DNA from 3 places in the Streptomyces sp. NPDC039462 genome. Region 3 is predicted to be linked to each of the others. Evidence: riboswitches for the same ligand, from Rfam matches in the RefSeq annotation. Region 3 holds a riboswitch; each other region holds the start of a gene.

Region 1 (3,264 bases), on a different contig from region 3:
CTCACCGCCGTCCAGCGCGTCCTCGACGTCACGGCGGAAGAGGTCCAGGAGGTCGCCAAGGCCCGCCTGCGCCCGGACAACCGCGCCGTGCTCGTGTACGAACCCGTGACCGCCGCCGACGAGGGCGCAGAGGCCGCCGAGGAAGAAGAGGAGGCGGCGAAGTGACCGAGGCCGCGACGATGCAGTTCCACCCCCAGCCCGAGGCCGGACAGGCCAGGCCCTGGGCCTTCCCGGCGCCCGACCGCAGCACGCTGCCCAACGGCCTCACCGTGCTGCGTTGCGACCGCCCCGGTCAGCAGGTCGTCGCCGTCGAGATCAACCTCGCAGCGCCCCTGGACGCCGAGCCCGAGGGCCTCGACGGCGTCGCCACGATCATGGCGAGGGCCTTCAACGAAGGCACCGACAAGCACTCCGCCGAGGAGTTCGCCGCCGAGCTCGACCGCTGCGGCGCGACGCTCGACGCACACGCCGACCACCCGGGCGTGCGGGTCTCCCTGGAGGTCCCGGTCTCCCGGCTCCCGAAGGCGCTCGGCCTGCTCGCCGACGCCCTGCGGGCCCCCGCCTTCGCGGACAGCGAGATCGAGCGGCTCGTCCGCAACCGCCTGGACGAGATCCCGCACGAGGCCGCCAACCCGGCCCGCCGCGCCGCCAAGGAGCTCTCCAAGGAGCTCTTCCCCGCGACCTCGCGCATGTCCCGCCCCCGCCAGGGCACCGAGGAGACGGTCGCGGCCATCGACTCGGCGGCGGTGCGCGCCTTCTACGAGAAACACGTCCGCCCCGCCACGGCCACCCTCGTCGTGGTCGGCGACCTGACCGGGACCGACCTGGACGCCGTCCTCGCGGACACGGTCGGCGCCTGGACGGGCTCCCCGGGCGAGCCGCGCCCGGTGCCGCCGGTGACCGCCGACGACCGCGGCCGCGTCGTCATCGTGGACCGCCCCGGAGCGGTCCAGACGCAGCTGCTGATCGGCCGCATCGGGGCCGACCGGCACGACCGCGTCTGGCCGGCCCAGGTCCTCGGCACGTACTGCCTGGGCGGCACCCTCACCTCGCGTCTCGACCGCGTCCTGCGCGAGGAGAAGGGATACACCTACGGCGTACGGGCGTTCAGCCAGGTCCTTCGTTCGGCGCCGGACGGCTCGGGCGCCGCGATGCTCGCCATCAGCGGCTCCGTGGACACCCCGAACACGGGACCGGCGCTGGAGGACCTGTGGCAGGTCCTGCGCGTCCTCGCCGCTGAGGGCCTCACGGACGCCGAGCGCGACGTGGCCGTGCAGAACCTCGTGGGCGTCGCCCCGCTGAAGTACGAGATGGCGGCCTCCGTGGCGGCCACCCTCGCCGACCAGGTCGAGCAGAACCTCCCGGACGACTTCCAGGCGCAGCTGTACCGCCAGCTGGCCGCCACCGGCACCGTGGAGGCCACCGCCGCCGTCGTGAACGCCTTCCCGGCGGACCGCCTGGTGACGATCCTGGTCGGGGACGCCGCGCAGATCGAGGAGCCCGTCAGGGCGCTCGGCATCGGCGAAGTGAGTGTCGTCACGGGCTGAGTGACGGCTGAGTCACAGTCAGGACATATCGGGACCCCGGTGACCGCTTCAGGCACTGGGGTCCCCATATGTCCGAATTCATACAGTGGTTGCCTGTCTGCCGTGTGGCGTGCGCTACAAAAGGCGACTTCTGTTTGTCGATTGAAGACGGCGCGTTTAGCGTCGACCCGGCTGTTCGTCGCGCAGTACGCCGCATCCGCGGCACCGGACAGTCATCGCCGAGTCCCCGTACGGCGCGAGCCAGGGGAGCCGGGGACCCACATGTCCCCTGGGGTGAATCGGGCACCTTGCCGCGAGGCGAGGGACCCGTAGGAGACCTTCCTGCTCCGAACCCGTCAGCTAACCCGGTAGGCGAGAAGGAAGGAAAGGATCACCCGCCACATGGCGTTCACCCGTGCCACCGGGAAGCACCGTCGTCCGAGCCGCCTCACGCGTACCACCGCGAACGTCGCCGGTGTCGCGGCGCTCACCACCACCGGTGTCATCGGCGGCCTCGCCGCCCCGGCGCTCGCCGCCCCCGACGAAGCCGCCATGGAGCACACCGGCCTCACCCAGGCGATATCCGTCGGTGACTCGCTCGCCGCGAGCATCGACGCGCAGGCCGCGGCGCAGCAGCAGGCCGCCGACGACGCCGCCGCAGCCAAGAAGGCCGAAGAGGCCGCCAAGAAGAAGGCCGCCGAGGAGAAGCGCAAGGCCGAGGCCGAGGCCAAGGCGAAGGCCAAGAAGGAGCGCGAGGCCAAGGAGCGCGCCGCCCGCGAGGCCGAGCGCAAGCGCCTGAACACCTACGTCTCCCCGATCAGCGGCTCGTACGTCTCCACGGGCTACCAGACCGGCGGCGCCATGTGGTCCTCCGGCAGCCACACCGGCGTGGACTTCCACGCGGCGTCCGGCACCCCGGTCCACGCGGTCGGCTCCGGCACCGTCGTCGAGGCCGGCTGGGGCGGCGCCTACGGCAACAACGTGGTCATCAAGATGAACGACGGCACGTACACCCAGTACGGCCACATGTCGTCCCTCGGCGTCACCGTGGGCCAGACGGTCACCCCGGGCCAGCAGATCGGCCTCTCCGGTTCCACCGGCAACTCCAGCGGCCCGCACCTCCACTTCGAGGCCCGCACCGGCGCGGAGTACGGCTCGGACATCGACCCGGTCGCGTACCTCCGCTCGCACGGCGTCAACGTCTGACGGACGACGGACGGCAGACGCCGACCCCGCACAGCTCCGAAAGCCCCGGCTCGCCCAGAGCCGGGGCTTTCGCGTTGGCCAAAAGATATCCATGATTTCCGGCCCGCCGTCGGAAATTCCCGCGCTTTGCAATAGAGTCACTGAATGAGTGTCGGTCGACCGCGTTTCGCGGGGATTAAGGCGGAGGTCCGATCATGCGCGTGCCCGCGCACTCTGTATGCACGGCCATTCGGGACGATATTGTCGCCGGCGTCCACGAAAGGGGCGGCCGGCTCACCGAGGAACTCCTCGCGCGCCGCTACGGCGTCTCCCGGGTGCCCGTGCGCGAGGCCCTGCGCACGCTGGAGGCCGAGGGCTTCGTCGTCACCCGCAGGCACGCGGGCGCCTGCGTCGCCGAGCCCACCGAACAGGAGGCGGCCGACCTCCTGGAGGTCAGGACGCTGCTCGAACCGCTCGCCGCGGCGCGCGCAGCGCAGCGCCGCACGGACGCGCACCTGAAGGTGTTGCGCGGGCTCGTCAGGCTGGGCCAGGA
Region 2 (3,264 bases), on a different contig from region 3:
CGCGGGCCAGGCGCTCCGGGTTGGTGACGAACAGGTCGTCGCCGACGAGCTGCACCTTGTCGCCGAGCTTCTCGGTGATGGCGTTCCAGCCGGCCCAGTCGTCCTCGAACAGCGGGTCCTCGATGGAGACGAGCGGGTACGAGGCGACGAGCTCCTCGTAGTACTCGGTCATCTCGGCGGCCGAGCGCTCCTTGCCCTCGAACTGGTACTTGCCGTCCTTGTAGAACTCGGACGCGGCGACGTCGAGCGCGAGCGCGATCTGCTCGCCGGGGACGTAACCGGCCTGCTTGATGGCCTCGAGGATGAGGTCGAGGGCGGCGCGGTTGGAGTCCAGGTTCGGGGCGAAGCCGCCCTCGTCGCCGAGGCCGGTGGAGAGGCCCTTGTCCTTCAGGACCTTCTTCAGCGTGTGGTAGACCTCGGTGCCCCAGCGCAGGGCCTCGGAGAAGGACTCCGCGCCGATCGGGGCGATCATGAATTCCTGGATGTCGACGTTCGAGTCGGCGTGCGACCCGCCGTTCAGGATGTTCATCATCGGGACGGGCAGCAGGTGCGCGTTCGGACCGCCGAGGTAGCGGAAGAGCGGCAGGTCGCTGGCCTCGGAGGCGGCGTGCGCGACGGCGAGCGAGACGCCGAGGATGGCGTTGGCGCCGAGCGAGCCCTTGTTGTCGGTGGCGTCCAGGTCGAACATCGCCTGGTCGATCAGGCGCTGCTCGGTGGCGTCGTAGCCGACGAGCTCCGGGCCGATCTGCTCGATGACGGCGAGGACGGCCTTCTCGACACCCTTGCCCTGGTAACGGTTGGGGTCACCGTCACGGAGTTCGATGGCCTCGAAGGCACCGGTGGAGGCACCGGACGGGACGGCGGCACGACCGGTGCTGCCGTCGTCGAGGCCGACCTCGACCTCGACCGTGGGGTTGCCTCGGGAGTCCAGGATTTCCCGGGCTACGACGACGTCGATGGACGGCACGAGCATCTCCTTCTGGGAGTGTGACGCGTAAACACGATTACGCCGGGCCGCTTCGGCCCTGCGTCTCCTGAGCCTAACCGGCTCCGGGCCTTCGGCCAGCCGACCGCCCGTCCCCTGGGACGACACAAGGCCCATATGGCGCGGAAACAGGGCGTAAGGCCATGTTCTCTACTCGCTAGTAGCGAACAAGAGGGGCCGGAGGCGGCGGAGGGAACGGGTGCGGACATGCCCCCGCCCCGGTGCGTACGGGGGATACGCGCACCGGGGCGGGGAGCCCGTGGGGACGGGGGGTACGGCCGTGCGTCCGCCGAGGCACGGCCGTGACCGGCCGGGTCAGCTCAGGTGGAGCTGCTGGCCCGGGTAGATGAAGTCGGCGTCGTCGATGATGTCGCCGTTGAGCTTGTAGACCTTCTGCCAGCCGCCCTTGACGTCGTGCGCCTGGGCGATCTTGGACAGGGTGTCGCCCGTCTTGACCTTGTACTCGCCGTCGCCCTTCTCGACCTTCTTGCCGGTCGGGGTCTCGACGGTCTTCTTGGTCTCGGTCTGCGGCGTCGGCTGCGGCTTGGGAGCGGCCTGCTTCGGCGCGGCCTGCTGCTGCGGAGCGGCCTGCTGCTGCGTCTGCTGCGGCTGCGGCTTGCTCTGCTGCTGCGGGGCCTGCTGCTGCGAGCCGCCGCCGTTGTACGCGGCGCCCGAGAGGCCGACGCCACAGCTCGGCCAGGCGCCCTTGCCCTGGCCGGCGAGGACCTTCTCGGCGATCTCGATCTGCTGGGCCTTGGAGGCCTTGTCGGCGGTCGGCGCGTACTTCGTGCCGCCGTACGCGGCCCAGGTGGACGGCGAGAACTGGAGGCCGCCCTGGTAGCCGTTGCCGGTGTTGATGGACCAGTTGCCGCCGGACTCGCACTGGGCGACGGCGTCCCACTCCTGACCGGTGGCGGCGTTGGCCGAGCCGGCCGCCATCAGCGGGGCGGCGACGGCGGCGCCGGTCACGCCGACGAGCGTGGCGACACGAGTGGCCTTGGACGGGCGACGGTGCTTGCCCTTGCCGGAAAGCAGCATGAGTTCATCCCCTACACCGACGCCTGCGAGGTGAGCTGTCGGGTTCGGGCCGATGTGGTTGCCCGGCCGCACTCTCGCGAGTGCGGCTTCACCCCTAGCCGCATGACACGGCACTTACCTTGGGTCCCCCGCTCCTGCCCACGGCGCTCTTGAGCGACGACTGTTCCCGTCCGGCCGTTGGCAGGATTCGGCGTACCGACCGGCGGGGCTCACCAGTGGCGAGCGGTCACGACCGTAGACACGCTCCCCACCGAATTTCAAAGACGATCAGGGCTTCTGAGACCCATCTCTCACTCGCGCCAAACCGGACAACACCGGCCAAGTCCCCCGCAGACGCATCGTCAAATCCCGTTACTTTTCGCCCACATCGAGGCTCTGACCGGGGAGGATGAGATCCGGGTCGCCTCCGACGGTCTTCTTGTTCTCGCTGTAGAGCTCGTGCCATCCGCCGTCGACCCCGAAGTCGTCCGCGATGACCGAGAGGTTGTCCCCGGAACGCACGGTGTACGTCCCGTCGGCGAGCTTCTCGGAGCGGTCGGCGCCGCGCGAGGCGTGCCGTCCGGGGCGGTCGCCGGCGCTGTCGCTCTCGTCCGCGCGGTCGCCGCGGTGGCGGCCGGAGGAGGAGCTGTTGGGGTCGGTGGCGTCGTCGGCCGGGTCGGTCGACTTCTCGGGCGCGGGTGAAGTGGTGTCCTTCTGGCCGGACTTGCCGGAGTCGCCCTTGCCGTCGGCGTCTTCGGCGTCGCCCTTGCCGCCCTTGCCGTCCTTTTCGCCGGACTCGTCGTGATTCTTCTCTCGCGAACCGTCGCCGGAGGCGGGCGTGTCGCTCGCGTCGTCGGAGGGCCGCTCCGGGTCGGCGGAGTCCGTGGTCTCGCCGGAAGACTTGTCCGTCCCCTTCTCGGGGGCCTTGGAGTCCTTGGAACCCTCGGGCTCCTTGGCGTCCTTGGAATCCTTGGAGCCCTCGGGGTCCTTGGAGTCGGCCGAACCCGTCGAGTCGGAGGGCGTCGGGGTGACGGGCCCGCCCGGGTCGACGTCGGCCGCGGCACCGCCCTTGCTGAGCCCGGCGATCGGGGCACAGCTCGGCCAGGCCGCGGTGCCCTTGTCGCGGAGGATCTTCTCGGCGACGGCGATCTGCTGCGAGCGGCTGGCCTGGTCGGGGCTGGTCGCGTAGTCGAGGCCGCCGTACGCCTCCCACGTCTCCTGCGAGAGCTGGAGGCCTCCGTAGTAGCCGTTGCCGGGGTTGG
Region 3 (3,264 bases):
GATGGTGGCGCCGCGGAAGGCGTAGATGGACTGGTCCGCGTCACCCACGACGCACAGCTCGGCCGGGTCGTCCTCCTCGCCTCCGGAGGGGCCGACGAGCTCGCGCACCAGGGCGTACTGCGCGTGGTTGGTGTCCTGGTACTCGTCGACCATGACGTGCCGGAAGCGGCGCCTGTAGTGCTCGGCGACGTCCGGGAAGGCGCGCAGCAGGTGGACCGTCGTCATGATCAGGTCGTCGAAGTCCAGCGCGTTCGCCTCGCGGAGGCGTGACTGGTACATCGCGTAGGCCTGGGCGAGGGTCTTCTCGAAGCCGTCGGCGGCCTGTCCGGCGAAGTCCTCCTCGTCGATCAGCTCGTTCTTCAGGTTCGAGATCTTGGCGCTGAAGGACTTCGGCGGGAACTTCTTCGGGTCGAGATCCAGGTCGCGGCAGACCAGGGCCATGAGGCGCTTGGAGTCCGCGGCGTCGTAGATCGAGAAGGAGGAGGTGAAGCCCAGCTTCTTGTACTCACGGCGCAGGATGCGGACGCAGGCGCTGTGGAAGGTGGAGACCCACATCGCGTTCGCCCGGGGGCCGACGAGCTGCTCGACGCGCTCCTTCATCTCGCCCGCGGCCTTGTTCGTGAAGGTGATCGCGAGGATCTGGCCCGGGTGCACGCCGCGCTCGGCGAGGAGGTACGCGATGCGGTGGGTCAGCACACGGGTCTTGCCGGAACCGGCGCCGGCCACGATGAGCAGGGGGGAGCCGGCGTGCACGACGGCCGCGCGCTGGTTCTCGTTCAGCCCGTCGAGGAGCGACGCCGGGTCGATGACCGGGCGCGGGGCGCCGTCGCGGTAGTGCGACTCCCGGGTCATGGGCGCGTCGAACTTCCCGTCGAACAAATCGTCCGGAATGGGCTCCGGAGCGCTGTCCTCGGGCGGCGGCGGGGGCGCTTCGTCCGCGGCCCGGGAGGGCTGCAGGTCCGCCAGGAAGCTGTCATCAAAGAGGCTGCTCATCGCTTCCCGAGTCTAGGCGGCCCCACTGACAACCCGCTGCGGTTCCGGACACACCCCCGCCCACCTACTCCGCGCCCACAGATGATCACACTCCGCTACGCCTCGCGCCGTCTCAGTCGTGTCCGCGTCAAGGGTCTCGTAAAGTCACGAAAATGTATCGGGCATATCGAACATCAACCTTCACAGGGGCCTCACGGGTTGGCTAGCGTGCCCGGCGGGCCACTCGCCCCCCACCGGCGAACCCCGCCGGGAACGGGTGGCCTCCGCCGAGTCCGACGTGTTCGGAGCCGGGGACCCACCAGAACCTTGGGGTGAATCGGTCCCGTACGAAGTACGGGACTGTAGGGCAGCCTTCCGAACCACCCGCCCGAACCCGACAGCTAACCCGGTAGGCGGTCTACGGAAGGAGTCGCCTCCCTTGGCGTCGCACCGCAAGCCGCGGACCCGTTCAGCCGGCCTACGCACGGCCCCCGCCCTCGGCATCACGACGGCGGCCCTCACCTCCGTCGCCCTCCTGGCACAGAGCGCGCAGGCGGCGCCCTCCGCGCCGGCGAAGCCCAGCCTCGAAGAGATCCAGAAGAAGGTCGACGAGCTCTACCAGCAGGCCGGCGTGGCCACCCAGAAGTACAACTCGGCCAAGGAGCGCACCGACAAGCAGCGCAAGAAGGTCGACCGTCTGCTCGACGACGTGGCCGAACGCACGGACGAGCTGAACGACGCGCGCAAGGAGCTGGGCTCCTTCGCCGCCGCCCAGTACCGCACCGGCGCCGTCTCGGAGACGGCCACGATGATGCTCGCCGACGACCCGCAGGGCTACTTCGACCAGAACCACCTGGCGGACCGGCTGACCACGCGCCAGAAGAAGGCGGTCGACGACTACCAGGCGCAGCAGGCGTCGGCGACCGAGCAGCGCACGAAGGCCGCGAAGAGCCTCAAGACGCTGAGCGAGTCGCGGGACGACCTCAGGACGAGCAAGCGGACCGTCCAGAAGAAGCTGGGTGACGCGCGGGAGCTCCTCTCGAAGCTGACCGCCGAGGAGAAGGCGCGGCTCGCGGAGATCGAGCGGAAGAAGAAGCAGGAGGCCAAGCGCAAGGCCGAGAAGCTGGCCCGCGAGCAGGCCGCGGAGGCGGAGCGCGAGCGGAAGGCCGAGGAGGCGGCGCAGCGGGAGAAGGAGCGGGGGGCCGACCAGGGCTCTGGTTCCGGATCCGGTTCCGGTTCCGGTTCCGACGCGGGCTCGGGTTCGGGTTCGGACTCTGGCACCGGCACCGGTGGCACAGGCACCGGCTCCGGAAGCACCGACGGCAGCTACGCCACCAAGGCCGCGAAGGTCATCGACTTCGCGGAGGCCCAGATCGGCAAGCCGTACGTCTGGGGCGCCACCGGCCCCGACTCCTACGACTGCTCCGGACTCACGCAGGACGCCTGGAAGGCCGCGGGAATCTCCCTGCCGCGCACCACCTGGGACCAGGTGAAGGTCGGCACGACCGTGAAGACCGCCGACGCCAAGCCGGGTGACCTGGTGTTCTTCTACGACGACATCAGTCACGTGGGGATCTACATCGGCAACGGCAAGATGGTCCACGCCCCGAAGCCGGGCGCGAACGTCCGCGTCGAGTCGATCTACTACATGCCGATCCACAGCGTGGTGCGCCCCGCATAAGGACGAAGCACGCTCTTGAGACCGACGCACCCCACTACGCGCGCGTGGCCCGCATCCTCCCCGGATGCGGGCCACGCGCGCGTGAGGCGTGAAAACTCAGGTCCACAGCACCGCGATGAAGATGTTCGCCGTGGTCAGCAGGCCGACCGCACCGAACATGCCCTTGTCGACCTTCTCCTCGTCCCGCTTCACATAGACCAGCGCGAGGATCACGATCAGCAGGGCCAGCTTGATGCCGATCTTGACGTTGTTGACCGTGTTGTCGTCCGCCTGGTTGAGGCCCACCAGGACCACACCGGTGACGAGCATGATCAACGCGCCGTGCAGCATGCCGGGGCTGAAGCGCGCGGTGCCCTGGCCCATCTGCTTCATCTGGGTCAGGAAGCCGCCCAGGAGCGAGGCGATGCCGATGATGTGCAGGCCGACGAAGAGATGGATGAGTAGGTCCATGAGGCCGGAGCCTAGCCGGGCCTCGGGCCGGGCGTGGCAGGCGCCCCCATAGCACCACACTCCGGCCGGGCAAGCCGGAAACGAGCCATCGGTCACGGCCGCGCACCAAGCAGCCGCCGTCCCGCGAACGGCACGGTCGTTGTCGGTCACTGTCCGCCCAC

What was found. Region 3 has a riboswitch for cyclic di-AMP ahead of ACZ7LU_RS15535 (C40 family peptidase). Riboswitches for the same ligand answer to the same signal wherever they lie in the genome.
Region 1: it holds a riboswitch for cyclic di-AMP, as region 3 does, so the genes downstream of both, ACZ7LU_RS00580 (M23 family metallopeptidase) here and ACZ7LU_RS15535 (C40 family peptidase) in region 3, are expected to answer to the same signal.
Region 2: it holds a riboswitch for cyclic di-AMP, as region 3 does, so the genes downstream of both, ACZ7LU_RS33780 (transglycosylase family protein) here and ACZ7LU_RS15535 (C40 family peptidase) in region 3, are expected to answer to the same signal.

Annotation. Positions count from the first base shown of each region.
Region 1 is NZ_JBVKAO010000001.1:154,162-157,425, forward strand. Features, by position in the region: gene ACZ7LU_RS00570 (M16 family metallopeptidase) at 1-165, shown strand, start outside; gene ACZ7LU_RS00575 (M16 family metallopeptidase) at 162-1,547, shown strand; cyclic di-AMP (ydaO/yuaA leader) riboswitch at 1,754-1,915, shown strand; gene ACZ7LU_RS00580 (M23 family metallopeptidase) at 1,929-2,732, shown strand; gene ACZ7LU_RS00585 (GntR family transcriptional regulator) at 2,927-3,264, shown strand, end outside.
Region 2 is NZ_JBVKAO010000008.1:121,336-124,599, forward strand. Features, by position in the region: gene eno (phosphopyruvate hydratase) at 1-967, opposite strand, end outside; partial or broken gene ACZ7LU_RS33775 (LysM peptidoglycan-binding domain-containing protein) at 1,301-1,504, opposite strand; partial or broken gene ACZ7LU_RS33780 (transglycosylase family protein) at 1,628-2,023, opposite strand; cyclic di-AMP (ydaO/yuaA leader) riboswitch at 2,028-2,179, opposite strand; gene ACZ7LU_RS33785 (LysM peptidoglycan-binding domain-containing protein) at 2,375-3,264, opposite strand, start outside.
Region 3 is NZ_JBVKAO010000002.1:1,097,885-1,101,148, forward strand. Features, by position in the region: gene pcrA (DNA helicase PcrA) at 1-993, opposite strand, end outside; cyclic di-AMP (ydaO/yuaA leader) riboswitch at 1,248-1,403, shown strand; gene ACZ7LU_RS15535 (C40 family peptidase) at 1,412-2,653, shown strand; gene ACZ7LU_RS15540 (hypothetical protein) at 2,750-3,103, opposite strand.